Starkeya sp. ORNL1: one gene and its partners. The protein of the gene in region 2 binds, or shares a complex with, the protein of the main gene of each other region. Links are inferred from orthologs where the notes say so. Each region holds a gene or a part of one and is shown on either strand. Other genes may lie near its edges.

Evidence for each region.
Region 1: the proteins of G3545_RS05735 (region 2) and pnp are in contact, whole or in part, in a cryo-EM structure (PDB 9QH0), measured with the Escherichia coli proteins. The link is inferred for Starkeya sp. ORNL1 from one-to-one orthologs.
Region 3: the proteins of G3545_RS05735 (region 2) and eno are in contact, whole or in part, in a solved structure (PDB 2FYM), measured with the Escherichia coli proteins. The link is inferred for Starkeya sp. ORNL1 from one-to-one orthologs.

Annotation. Positions count from the first base shown.
Region 1 is NZ_CP048834.1:3,773,102-3,777,290, reverse strand. Bases 572-3,544 are described here. They hold pnp (polyribonucleotide nucleotidyltransferase), read right to left. Parts: upstream 3,152-3,544; coding sequence 992-3,151; downstream 572-991. Other genes in these bases: rpsO (30S ribosomal protein S15), read right to left, coding at 3,405-3,544; mbfA (iron exporter MbfA), read right to left, coding at 572-706. Outside these bases: more of mbfA, read right to left, coding at 1-571; more of rpsO, read right to left, coding at 3,545-3,728; tRNA pseudouridine(55) synthase TruB, read right to left, coding at 3,911-4,189. UniProt on the Escherichia coli protein: Involved in mRNA degradation. Catalyzes the phosphorolysis of single-stranded polyribonucleotides processively in the 3'- to 5'-direction. Also involved, along with RNase II, in tRNA processing.
Region 2 is NZ_CP048834.1:1,174,489-1,179,130, reverse strand. Bases 871-4,296 are described here. They hold G3545_RS05735 (ribonuclease E/G), read right to left. Parts: upstream 3,969-4,296; coding sequence 1,071-3,968; downstream 871-1,070. In the rest of the region: G3545_RS05745 (aminotransferase class I/II-fold pyridoxal phosphate-dependent enzyme), read left to right, coding at 1-271; G3545_RS05740 (hypothetical protein), read right to left, coding at 423-833. UniProt on the Escherichia coli protein: Endoribonuclease that plays a central role in RNA processing and decay. Required for the maturation of 5S and 16S rRNAs and the majority of tRNAs. Also involved in the degradation of most mRNAs.
Region 3 is NZ_CP048834.1:734,351-738,475, reverse strand. The notes cover bases 646-3,554. They hold eno (phosphopyruvate hydratase), read left to right. Parts: upstream 646-1,412; coding sequence 1,413-2,696; downstream 2,697-3,554. Other genes in these bases: pdhA (pyruvate dehydrogenase (acetyl-transferring) E1 component subunit alpha), read left to right, coding at 3,498-3,554; G3545_RS03585 (septum formation initiator family protein), read left to right, coding at 2,958-3,290; queF (preQ(1) synthase), read right to left, coding at 859-1,311; glmS (glutamine--fructose-6-phosphate transaminase (isomerizing)), read left to right, coding at 646-848. Outside these bases: more of glmS, read left to right, coding at 1-645; more of pdhA, read left to right, coding at 3,555-4,125. UniProt on the Escherichia coli protein: Catalyzes the reversible conversion of 2-phosphoglycerate (2-PG) into phosphoenolpyruvate (PEP). It is essential for the degradation of carbohydrates via glycolysis.

The DNA of each region.
Region 1 (4,189 bases), 2.6 Mb from region 2 along the record:
TGCCGCGGCCGGTGATCTCGCCGTCGTCGGACAGCGCCTCGGTAAGTCCCATGCTGATGCCGGCGCCGAGCGAAGCGGCGAGGCCGACCAGGAAGGCGGCCCAGCTGTTCTGCGTGGCGAAGGCGGCGGCGAAGATCGGCGCCAGCGTCGAGATCGAGCCGTCGATCAGGCCGGCGAGCCCCGGCTGCACGATCTGCAGGACGAAGAGGCGATGCGCCGTGGCGTCCTCGTCCCGCTTCACCTCGCCGGTGATGATCTGCTGGCCAAGCTGGGCCGCAAGGTCCTCATGCTTCTTCTCCACCTCGGCGAGGTCGGCGAGCAGCTTGCGGACATCGGTGTCATGGGCGCGTTCGGCGGCCTTGGCGTAGAAGCTCGCCGCCTCCAGTTCCATGAACTCGGCTTGCCGCCGCACGGCGTCGATGCGCAGCGTGTCGAGCAGCCAGATCGGATTGCGCTTGAAGAAGCCCTTCACGTCCTGCCGTGTGATGTAGGGCAATTCGGTGCCGAACTTCCTCGTATAGAGGTCGAACAGGCTGTGGCGATGGCCGTGCTCTTCCTCCGCCATGCGCTCGAACAGCGCCGCCGAGGCGGGATAGTCGGCCCTCAACCGGCCGGCGAACTGCAGATAGATGCGGGCGTCCTCCTCCTCATTGGAGATGGCGAGGGCGAGGACTTCCGCTTCGGTGAGGTCGGCAAGGCGCTTCATTAGCGAGGCTCACGGCATTCAGATTAGAATTATTCTAATCATGAGTGTCGGGGCCTGTCGAGCCGCCTTTCGGCGGAAGCGGTATGCGAAAGAGCGTCGCCCCGCTTGAGCATCCTTCGAGGCCCGGCTTCGCCGGGCACCTCAGGATGAGGTTCATCTGAAAACCACCTCATCCTGAGGTGCGAGCGCAGCGAGCCTCGAAGGATGTTCACGCAAAATGTCGACCAAAACGAAACGGGGCGCCCGAAGGCGCCCCGCTCGTTCAATCCGTAGCTGCGATGCCGATTACTCGGCGGCGCCGGCCTCGGTGGCTTCCGCCGACTTGGTCTTGGCCTCGAGGTCCTCGCCGGTTTCCTGGTCGACGACCTTCATCGACAGGCGGGTCTTGCCGCGCTCGTCGAAGCCGAGCAGCTTCACCTTCACCTTGTCGCCTTCCTTGACGACGTCGGAGGTCTTGCCCACGCGCTCCTTGGTGAGCTGCGAAATGTGGACCAGGCCATCCTTGGCGCCGAAGAAGTTCACGAAGGCGCCGAAATCGACCACCTTCACGACGGTGCCGTCATAGATCTGGCCGATCTCCGGCTCGGAGGCGATCGACTTGATCCAGTTCAGTGCCGCCTTGATCGACTCGCCCGAAGCCGAGGCCACCTTCACGGTGCCGTCGTCCTCGATATTGATCTTGGCGCCGGTCTTCTCGACGATCTCGCGGATCACCTTGCCGCCCGACCCGATGACTTCGCGGATCTTGTCGACCGGGATCTGGATCACCTCGATGCGCGGGGCATGCTCGCCGAGCTCGGCGCGGGCGCCGGACAGCGCCTTGCTCATCTCGCCGAGGATGTGCAAGCGGCCGTCCTTCGCCTGGGTGAGGGCGACCTTCATGATCTCTTCGGTGATGCCGGCGATCTTGATGTCCATCTGCAGCGCGGTGACGCCCTTGTCGGTGCCCGCAACCTTGAAGTCCATGTCGCCGAGATGATCCTCGTCGCCGAGGATGTCGGAGAGCACCGCGAACTTCTCACCCTCGAGGATGAGGCCCATTGCGATGCCCGCCACCGGGCGGCGCAGCGGCACGCCGGCATCCATCAGCGCCAGCGAGGTGCCGCAGACCGTCGCCATGGAGGAGGAGCCGTTCGACTCCAGGATCTCCGAGACCGCGCGCAGCGTGTAGGGGAACTCGTGCTGCGGCGGCAGCACCGGGCGAAGGGCGCGCCAGGCGAGCTTGCCGTGGCCGATTTCGCGGCGGCCGGGCGAGCCCATGCGGCCGGTCTCGCCGACCGAGAAGGGCGGGAAGTTGTAGTGCAGCAGGAAGCGCTCCTTGTAGGTGCCTTCCAGGCTGTCGATGAACTGCTCGTCCTCGCCGGTGCCGAGAGTGGCGACCACCAGGGCCTGCGTCTCGCCGCGAGTGAACAGCGCCGAGCCGTGGGTGCGCGGCAGCACGCCGGCTTCCGCCACGATCGGGCGGACGGTCTTGGTGTCGCGGCCGTCGATGCGGATCCCATCGTCGAGGATGGTCCAGCGTACGATCTTGGCTTCGAGTTCCTTCAGCACCTCGGACAGGGTCTGCCCGTCCGGCACATCCTTGCCCTCGGCGGCGAGCGCAGCGTAGTGCTCCTTGGCCTTGGCCTTGGCGGCGCCGACGGCGTCGTAGCGATCCTGCTTGCGGGCGATCTTGTAGGCGGCGCGCAGATCGGCCTCGATCAGGCCGCGCAGCTCGGTCTCCAGCGCCGAATGATCCGGCGCCTGGAAGTCGCGAGGCTCCTTGGCGGCCTTCTCGGCGAGACGGATGATGGCGTCGATCACCGGCTGGAAGTGGCGGTGGCCGAACATCACCGAGCCGAGCATGACCTCCTCGGGGAGTTCCTTGGCTTCGGATTCGACCATCAGCACGGCGTCGGCGGTGCCGGCGACCACGAGTTCCAGCGACGAATCCTTCAACTCGTCGACGGTCGGGTTCAGCACATACTCATTGTCGATGAAGCCGACCCGGGCGGCGCCGACCGGGCCCATGAAGGGCACGCCGGAGAGCGTGAGCGCGGCGGAGGCGGCGACCATGGAGACGATGTCGGGGTCGTTCTCGAGGTCGTGCGAGAGGACGGTGATGACGACCTGGGTGTCGTTCTTGTACCCATCCGGGAACAGCGGGCGGATCGGGCGGTCGATCAGGCGGGAGACCAGCGTCTCCTTCTCCGACGGCCGGCCTTCGCGCTTGAAATAGCCGCCGGGAATGCGCCCCGCAGCATAGGCCTTTTCCTGGTAATTGACGGTGAGCGGGAAGAAGTCCTGGCCCGCCTTCGGCGCCTTGGCCGAAACCACGGTGGCGAGCACGGTGGTGTCGCCGTATTTCGCGAGCACGGCGCCATCCGCCTGGCGCGCCATCTTGCCGGTCTCGAGGGTGAGCGTGCGCCCGCCCCAGTCGAGTTCCTCGCGGTGAATGTCGAACATGTCTGTCTCTGGCTTTCCGAAGCGGAGGCCATGGGCAAGACGGCGAGAGGCTGCATGGTCCGGGGCGTTCCGGGTGTCAGCCTCCGGCGATCCTGCCATGGCCGCCGCTTCTAATCGGACGCGGCGAGCCCCATGCCCGCCGCTCGTATGGTCTTCGCGCACCGGACCATCCGATGCGCGTATCAGGTGGGCCTCAGGCCCATGCAATACGGGCGGGCGGAGGCTTTTGCCCCCGGCCCGCCCGGTAATATGATCAGCGGCGGATGCCCAGCCGCCCGATCAGGCTCTTGTAGCGCGCTTCCTCGGTCTTCTTGAGATAGTCGAGGAGACCGCGGCGCGCGGAAACCATCTTGAGCAGGCCACGGCGCGAATGGTTGTCCTTGGCGTGGCCCTTGAAGTGCTCGGTCAGGTTGGAAATGCGCTCGGTGAGGATCGCAACCTGGACTTCGGCGGAGCCGGTATCGCCCGGCTTGGTAGCATACTCGGTGATGAGCGCCTGCTTGCGCTCGGCAGTGATCGACATCGGGCATCCTTTCTGGTTCAGGGTCTCAGATGAGCGAACGCCCGTTAGGGCCACGTTCGCCCCCGCGCTTCGGCCGGGCCGGGATGTCGTCCAGCACGGTCGAAATAGCTAAGGGTCGCGCGGACGGCAGGTCCGCAACGCGCGGGCAACATACACGAAAACGCCAGTATGGCTAGCGGCGTGTATGCAATGCGATTCTAACCCCCTCTCCCCAACGGGAGAGGGAAATGAAGAATTCACCCCACCGCCCCCGAATGGAAGATGCGGCGCGGATGAACTTCGCCGCCTTCCCCTTCGCCGAGCGCCACCAGCCGGCCCGACGCCATCACCGCGACGAAGCCCTCGATGATCGGCGCGTCGCGCCCGCGCAGGATGATGCTCTGTCCGCGGGCGAGCCGCGCGGCGTCGGCCGGGCTGACACGCAAGGCGGGCAGCGTCTCCAGGCCGATGCCGACCGGACGCAGCGCCTCCATCGGCGCGGCGTCGCCATTGGCCTCGGAGGTGGCGCGCAGTGC
Region 2 (4,642 bases):
GATCCTGATGCAGGGCCTGCCTTCCGCCGGCCTGCCGGAGTTCCTGCCGGTGGATGGCGCCTTCTATCTCTATGCCGATGTCGGGCGCTTCACCGCGGATTCCGCCGCCTTCGCCCGCCGCCTGCTGGACGAGGCGCATGTGGCGGCGACGCCGGGCGTCGATTTCGACCCGCACCGCGGCCACCATTATCTGCGCCTGTCCTATGCCGGCTCGGCCGCCGACATGCGCGAGGCGGTGGCGCGGATCGGGGACTTCCTGAAGCGGGGGTGACGGGCGCGGGCATCCTTCGAGGCTCGCTACGCTTGCACCTCAGGATGACCTTGTTCTCATAACCACGTCATCCTGAGGTGCCCGGCAAAGCCGGGCCTCGAAGGATATTCAAGCAGATCAATCCCTTGGCGCCGTTTCCGGACTCAATCCCTCAATTCCCGTCCTTGCATCCGGTCCACACGCTTGCCGCCTGCTCGGCGCTCATCTGCCCGCCGGCGGCGCCGGCGGCGGTGACGACCTGCTGCTGATTGAGACGACGCCGCGCGCCGAGTTCGACGGCATTGGCCATCCAGGCGGCACCGAGCGCCTCGATCTCCTGCGGGTCGATGCCGGTGCCGTCGCCGTTCTTGTGCAGTCGGGCGATAGCGCCGCCGCACTCGATGGCGCGGTCATAGTTCTTGTTGGTGACGACGATCGAACTGCGCGTGCCGGCGCCAAGATAGCCGGAATTGTCGGCGGTTCCCTTCGGAAACTGGGTCTGGCCCGCGCACCCGGCCAGAACAAGGGTAGCCAGAGCGAGGCACAGCGAGCGGGCACGACAGTTCGCGTCACGATAAGGCAAATCGATTCCTCCGGTTACGGAGGTATCGAAGCAGGCGGGATGGCCTGAGGCAACGAGGCCCCAAGCTCCTCCGCTTCAACATCCTTCGAGGTTCGCTGCGCGAGCACCTCAGGATGAGGTTGTTTGTGCAAGTACCACCTCATCCTGAGGTGCCCGGCCATGCCGGGCCTCGAAGGATGTTGAAGCAGGGGAAGCCCCGGCAGGCAGCGCGTCCGCGCCGCCCGCCGGGCATTCATCTCAGACGCCGAACAGCTTGCGCTGCCACCAACCGGTGCGGCGCGGGCGGTCATCCTGCTCCTGCGCCGCCGGTGCCTCGGGAGCTGCCGGGGCGGGCTCGGCGGCCTGGGGTTCCGGCGCCTCGTGTGACGCCGCGGGCTCGGGCGCGCTCTCCACCGGAGCAGGCGCCGGCTCGACCGGCGTCTCGACCGGCGTTTGCTGCGGCTCGACCGAGAGCGGCAGCGATTCCTGGGTCACCGAAGCGCTGGTGTCGGAGTTCAGCAGCGGCGCCGGTTCGCGCACCGTGGAACGGCGGCGACGCGGCGCCGGCTTGGCGTCCTCGACAGCGGGGGCAGGGGCCTCCGTCGCAGTAGCCTCCGATGCAGCAGGTGCCTCGCCCGAAGCTACGGCAGCGGCCGCTTCGGCCTCCGCCTTTGCACCGCGCGGGCGGCGCGTGGTGGCGCGGCGGGCGCGCTTGCGCGGCGCCCCCTCGACAGGAGCCTCTTCGGCGGACGTGGCCTCGGCAGGAGCCGCCTCGGCCGGCACCTCCGCGACAGGCGTCGTTTCGACAGGCGGAGCCTCGACCGGAGCCGGGGCCGATGCCTCGTCCGGCGTCGGCGCATAATAGTCCGGCTGCGGATCGGACGGCGGCACGAAGCTGGTGGTCAGCCCGGGTGCCGCCTCGTCGGCAGCCGGAGCGTCCGCGGTGACGCCGGACTCGATGCCCGCATCGGCATCGTCCTCGCCGTCATCATCATCCTCGCCATCATCGGCACCGCCAGCCTCGTATCCGTCCTGCTGGCCCTCGGAGCCGGGACGCTGGCCGTTCTCGCCGCCACCGCCACGCCGGCGCCGACGGCGCCGACGGCGGCGACGATTGGCGCCTTCGCCTTCCTCGCCCTCGCCACGCGGCTGGGGGGCGCCCTCGCGGGCCTCGGAAGCCGGCGCGGCAGCCTCGGCAACCACCACCTCGTCCTCGACCTCTTCGGCCTCGATGACCGGCTCTTCCTCTTCCTCGATCGCCTCGACCACGGCGACCGGCGCGCGCGGCATCGGGATCGGGTTCGGAACCGGTTCGCCGCGATCGATCGCGAATGGTGTGTAGCCGGCGAGCGTATTGTCCGCCGCCACCACGATGGCGACGCCGAAGCGCTCCTCAAGCTCGTGCAGATGCGCGCGCTTATGGTTCAGCACATAGATCGCGTTCTCGGCGCGGGTGCGCACGATGACGTTGTAGGCGTTGGACTTGAGCAAATAATCTTCCACCGCCCGCAGCAATTGCAGCGCGACCGAGGACACCGAGCGCACATGGCCGGTGCCGCCGCAATGCGGGCAGACTTCGGTGGAGCTTTCCAGCACGCCGGTGCGGATGCGCTGGCGGCTCATCTCCATCAGGCCGAAATGCGAAATGCGGCCGAGCTGGATGCGGGCGCGGTCGTTCTTCAGGCAATCCTTCAGCTTGCGCTCGACCGCCCGGTTGTTGCGCTTCTCGTCCATGTCGATGAAATCGATGACGATCAGCCCGGCAAGGTCGCGCAGGCGCAACTGGCGGGCGACTTCTTCAGCCGCCTCCAGGTTGGTCTTCAGCGCCGTGTCCTCGATATTGTGCTCGCGGGTCGAGCGGCCCGAGTTCACGTCGATGGAGACCAGCGCCTCGGTCGGATTGATGACGATGTAGCCGCCCGATCTCAACTGCACGATCGGCAGGAACATCGCGTCGAGCTGGCTCTCCACGCCGAAGCGGGCGAACACCGGCTGCGGGTCGCGATAGGGCTTCACATTCTTGGCATGGCTTGGCATGAGCATGCGCATGAAGTCTTTGGCCTCGCGATAGCCTTCATCGCCGGAGACCAGGACTTCCTCGATGTCCTTGTTGTAGAGGTCGCGGATCGAGCGCTTGACCAGCGAGCCTTCCTCATAGACCAGCGATGGCGCGGTCGAGGCCAGCGTCAGCTCGCGCACATTCTCCCAGAGCCGCAGCAGATACTCGAAGTCGCGCTTGATCTCGGTCTTGGTGCGGTTGGCACCGGCGGTGCGCAGGATGACGCCCATGCCCTCCGGCACGTCGAGGTCGGAGGCGACCTCCTTCAGCCGCTTGCGGTCCTCGGCCGAGGTGATCTTGCGGGAGATGCCGCCGCCGCGCGCGGTGTTGGGCATCAGCACCGAATAGCGGCCGGCGAGCGAGAGGTACGTGGTGAGCGCCGCGCCCTTGTTGCCGCGCTCTTCCTTGACCACCTGCACCAGCATGATCTGCCGGCGCTTGATGACTTCCTGGATCTTGTAGGAACGGGCGCGGCGCTGCGGGCCGCGCTCCGGGACCTCTTCCATGGCGTCGTCGGAGCCGACCTGCTCGACCACCTCTTCCTCGCCGGCGACTTCCTCGACCCCGCCGCCGCCTTCATCGTCGGAGGACGGCTTGTGGCGCGAGGGACGCGGACGGGGGGCCTCGTTCTCGGTCTCGCCGGCAGCCTCGGCGGCTTCCGAAACTTCGCCGTCGCCGGGGTCCGTGCCTTCGGGCGATTCCGAGACGCTTTCATCGCCGTCGCTGCGCTTCGGGCTGGCCGAGCGCTGGCGGCGCGGACGACCGCCGCGCGGCTTGTCCTCGTTCTCCTCCTCGGCGTCGCGGCGCTGCTGGCGCTCCTCCTCGGCAAGCAGCGCCTGCCGGTCGGCGACCGGGATCTGGTAATAGTCGGGATGGATCTCGCTGAAGGCGAGGAAGCCGTGGCGGTTGCCGCCATATTCGACGAAGGCGGCCTGCAGCGACGGCTCGACCCGCGTTACCTTCGCGAGATAGATGTTGCCGCGCAGCGGCTTGCGATTGGCGGCCTCGAAGTCGAACTCTTCGACCCGGCTGCCGCGCACCACCACAACCCGGGTCTCTTCCGGATGGGTGGCGTCGATGAGCATCTTGTTGGCCATGGAACTCTCATAAGCGGGCACGGTGGCGCGGATGCCGCGGAAAAAGCCGCGTCGCGCGAGATGTGCCCATAAGCGGTGACTGGAACCGGGAGAGGATGGCGCAATGCCTGACGAAATGTGCGCAGGCGGCGATGCGGAGCAGCCGTCCGGCAGTCGCGGAAGGCACGGCTCAGCCGGTCCTCTCGCTCAACTGCCCCGTGTGGCTGACGCCTCATATCGTACTGCCGTCCATCCTCGAACCGAACGCGGTAAGCCGCGATCGCTCGGACCCGGCCTCGGCATCTGGCGGCAATGCGCGCGGCACGCTTGAAGAACAGGCGTGCGACAGCTACGCCGGGTGCCCGGAAGAAGATGTCGGCGAACGGAGACCGACCGGAACCGGCGACCTGTGGAAGGCCGCGCTGCGCGTCGCCACGCTCCCGGAGGGGACCAGTCGTGGCGAGGGGCGGACCTATTCCATTCCTGGCGGTCGGTCCGCGCCGTCGGACCGCGAGAGCCGGACACCGATGGGGCGACCCGGAATGCGAACCATATGCGTGCTCTTAATAGCGGCATGCGTGCCGATTTGGCAAGGCATTGGAAACATGGGGCGTGCCCATTCGACAGGCATCCGGTGATGTAAGGCGTTGCATCGGCGACACGCCGCACGTCGAGCGGCACGGCCATGGTCAAGC
Region 3 (4,125 bases), 440 kb from region 2 along the record:
CGGAATTCCGCTACCGCGAGGCGCCGCTGCCGAAGAACGGGCTGGCGATCGTGATCTCGCAGTCCGGCGAGACCGCCGATACGCTGGCCTCGCTGCGCTACGCCAAGGAAAACGGCCAGCACGTGCTGGCGGTGGTGAATGTGCCGACCTCGACCATTGCCCGCGACAGCCACGTCGTCATGCCGACGCTGGCCGGCCCGGAGATCGGCGTCGCCTCGACCAAGGCTTTCACCTGCCAGCTGGCGACGCTTGCCGCCATCGCCGTGGCGGCGGGCAGGGCGCGCGGTGTGCTCTCGGTCGCCGAGGAGCGCGAACTGGTGCATGCCCTCGTCGAGGTGCCGCGCCTGATGAGCGAGGCGCTCTCGCTCGGCCCGGAGATCGAGGTGCTGGCCCGCACCCTCATGAAGGCGAAGGACGTGCTCTATCTCGGCCGCGGCACCGCTTTCCCGCTGGCGCTGGAGGGTGCGCTGAAGCTGAAGGAGATCAGCTACATCCACGCCGAGGGCTACGCCGCCGGCGAGCTGAAGCACGGCCCGATCGCGCTGATCGACGAGAAGATGCCGGTCGTCGTGCTCGCCCCGCATGACGGTGTGTTCGAGAAGACCATGTCGAACGTGCAGGAAGTGGTGGCGCGCGGCGGACGTATCATCCTCATCACCGACGGCAACGGCTCGAAGGCCGCGGGCATCGGCACCGAGGCCACTCTGACGCTGCCGGAAATGCACCCGGCCATCGCGCCGCTGGTCTATGCCGTGCCGATCCAGCTGCTCGCCTATCACACCGCGGTGCACATGGGCACCGACGTCGACCAGCCGAGGAACCTGGCCAAATCCGTCACCGTCGAATAGGGGCGGCGGCTCAGCCGCGCCCCCGATAGGACGGCACGCCCTGGTCGGGCAGCCAGACGCCGTCAAGCGGCGCGCCGGTCTGCCAGAACACGTCGATCGGCATGCCGCCGCGCGGATACCAATAGCCGCCGATGCGCAGCCAGTGCGGCGCCAGCAGCTCGACCAGCTTCAGGCCGACATCCAGCGTACAGCCCTCATGGAAGGCGCCGTGGTTGCGGAAGCTGGTGAGGTACAGCTTCAGCGACTTCGATTCGACCAGCCAGTCCGCCGGCACATAGTCGATGACCAGATGGGCGAAATCCGGCTGTCCGGTCACCGGACACAGCGAGGTGAATTCCGGGCAGGTGAAGCGCGCGACATAGCGCGCCTGCGGGTGCGGGTTCGGCACGCGGTCGAGCACCGCTTCCTCGGGCGAGGCGGGGATCGCCACCGCGTGGCCGAGCTGGAGGGTGGTGTCGGTCATTGGATACTCCCTTACATGTGGGCGCGCGTGGCACCCCTTTCGCATGTCATATGGGTCGAGTAGAAGCGCCGACGAACGGCGAGCGAGGAACGGGGAATCCGATGACGGCCATTGTCGATATCGTTGCGCGTGAAATTCTGGACAGCCGGGGCAACCCGACCGTCGAGGTCGATGTGGTTCTGGAGGACGGCTCCGAGGGCCGCGCCGCGGTGCCGTCGGGCGCATCCACCGGCGCCCATGAGGCGGTCGAGCTGCGCGACGGCGACAAGGCGCGCTATCTCGGCAAGGGCGTGCAGAAGGCGGTCGCCGCGGTGAACGGCGAGATCTTCGACGCCATTGGCGGCATGGACGCCGAGGACCAGTCGGCGCTCGACAAGATCCTGATCGATCTCGACGGCACCCCGAACAAGGCCCGTCTCGGCGCCAACGCCATTCTCGGCGTCTCGCTGGCGCTCGCCAAGGCCGCCGCTTCCGCGCGCGACCTGCCGCTCTACCGCTATGTCGGCGGCGTCAATGCCCGCGTGCTGCCGGTGCCGATGATGAACATCGTCAATGGCGGCGCCCATGCCGACAATCCGATCGACTTCCAGGAGTTCATGATCCTGCCGGTCGGCGCGCCGACTTTTGCCGAGGGCCTGCGCACCGGCGCCGAGATCTTTCACACGCTGAAGAAGGCGCTGAAGGATGCCGGCCACAACACCAATGTCGGCGACGAGGGCGGCTTCGCCCCGAACCTGCCGTCGGCCGATGCCGCGCTCGCCTTCGTGGTGAAGGCCATCGAGACTGCTGGCTACAAGCCCGGCGAGGACGTGTTCATCGGCCTCGACTGCGCCTCGACCGAGTTCTTCAAGGACGGCAAGTACGATTATCACGGCGAGGGGACCGTCCGCGATATCGAGACCCAGGTGAAGTATCTCGCCGATCTCGTTGCCCGCTATCCGATCTGCACCATCGAAGACGGCATGGCCGAGGACGACTGGGCCGGCTGGAAGCTGCTCACCGACACCATCGGTTCCAAGTGCCAGCTGGTCGGCGACGATCTGTTCGTCACCAACGTCACGCGTCTGGAAGCCGGCATCAAGCAGGGCGTCGCCAATTCGATCCTGGTGAAGGTCAACCAGATCGGCTCGCTCACCGAGACGCTGGCCGCCGTCGAGATGGCGCACAAGGCCGGCTATACCGCGGTGATGTCGCACCGTTCCGGCGAGACCGAAGATTCGACCATCGCCGACCTCGCGGTGGCGACCAATTGCGGGCAGATCAAGACCGGCTCGCTGGCCCGCTCCGACCGCACCGCCAAGTACAACCAGCTGCTGCGCATCGAGCAGGAGCTGGGCACCCAGGCGCTCTATGCCGGCCGCTCGGCGATCAAGTCGCTGGGCTGAGGTCTACATTTTCGAAAGCGTCATCCCGGGCGGCCGCAGGCCGATCCGGGATCGCGAACGACCGGGATGGCTCTCTTGTGCCGCCCGGGAAAACGCGCACCGAACCTTCCCGCGATCCCGGCTCTGCGCACCTGCGGTGCTCCGGCCGGGATGACGGCCTCGGGTTGAAGAAGGGCAGGGACATGCGTGTTGCACTATGACGCGCGCGCCCATCACGGTTAACCGAGCCTCAACCGCACATGGTTAAGCTCGATTCCCATGATGACACGTACCCGCCGCCGCGCCATTTTCCAGACCATCGTGCTGCATCTCGGTGCGGCCGCGCTGATCGGCTACTTCGCCGTGCAGGGCTATAACGGCCAGTACGGCCTGATCGCCAAGCGCAACTTCGAACAGCAGCACACCGCGCTGAGCGAGGAACTCGACACGCTGCGTGCCCAGCGCGAGGCGCTGGAGTCGAAAGTTGGCCTGCTCGATCCAGCACGGATCGATGCCGATATCCTCGATGAGGAAGGCCGCTCGCTGCTCAATCTGATCAATCCCAAGGATCTCGTAATGCTTCGGCAAGGCCACTCAAGCGGCCGTCTGAACTAAGCTTTTTCGTGTCAATGACGCTTGCGCGACGTACCATTATAAACTCGACGTAAGTTAAATATCGACATTAACCGAAATCGAGTTTAAAAGCTGAAACCATTGCGTCTACAGCATGTTGTGCGCTGCACCATTGCATTGACGGCGTAGCGCGACGTTCTGACATAGGCTATGTAGCTTCTCAATTCGGAAACGAGCCGAGGAGGGGTCATGGCCGTCGCCGCTAAGAAAGCGCCTGCGAGGAACGTCGCCACCAGGAATTCCGCCAAGGGGCCAGCGAAGCCGGCAAGTGCCCGTTCGGCGGCACGCCGCTCCGACGAGCCGGCTGAATTCAGCAAGGAGCAGGAACTCGACGCCTATCGCCAGATGCTGGCGATCCGCCGCTTCGAGGAAAAGGCCGGCCAGATGTACGGCATGGGCCTGATCGGCGGCTTCTGCCACCTCTATATCGGTCAGGAAGCCGTCGTCGTCGGCATGCAGTTGGCACTGAAGCCCGGCGATCAGGTCATCACCGGCTATCGCGACCACGGCCACATGCTGGCCTGCGGCATGGACCCCAAGGGTGTCATGGCCGAGCTCACCGGCCGCCGCGGCGGCTATTCCAAGGGCAAGGGCGGCTCGATGCACATGTTTAGCATCGAGAAGGGCTTTTTCGGCGGCCACGGCATCGTCGGCGCCCAGGTATCGCTCGGCACCGGCCTCGCCTTCGCCAATCGCTACCGCGAGAATGGCGGGGTATGCCTGACCTATTTCGGCGACGGCGCCGCGAACCAGGGCCAGGTCTATGAGAGCTTCAACATGGCGGAGCTCTGGAAGCTCCCCGTGGTCTACATCATCG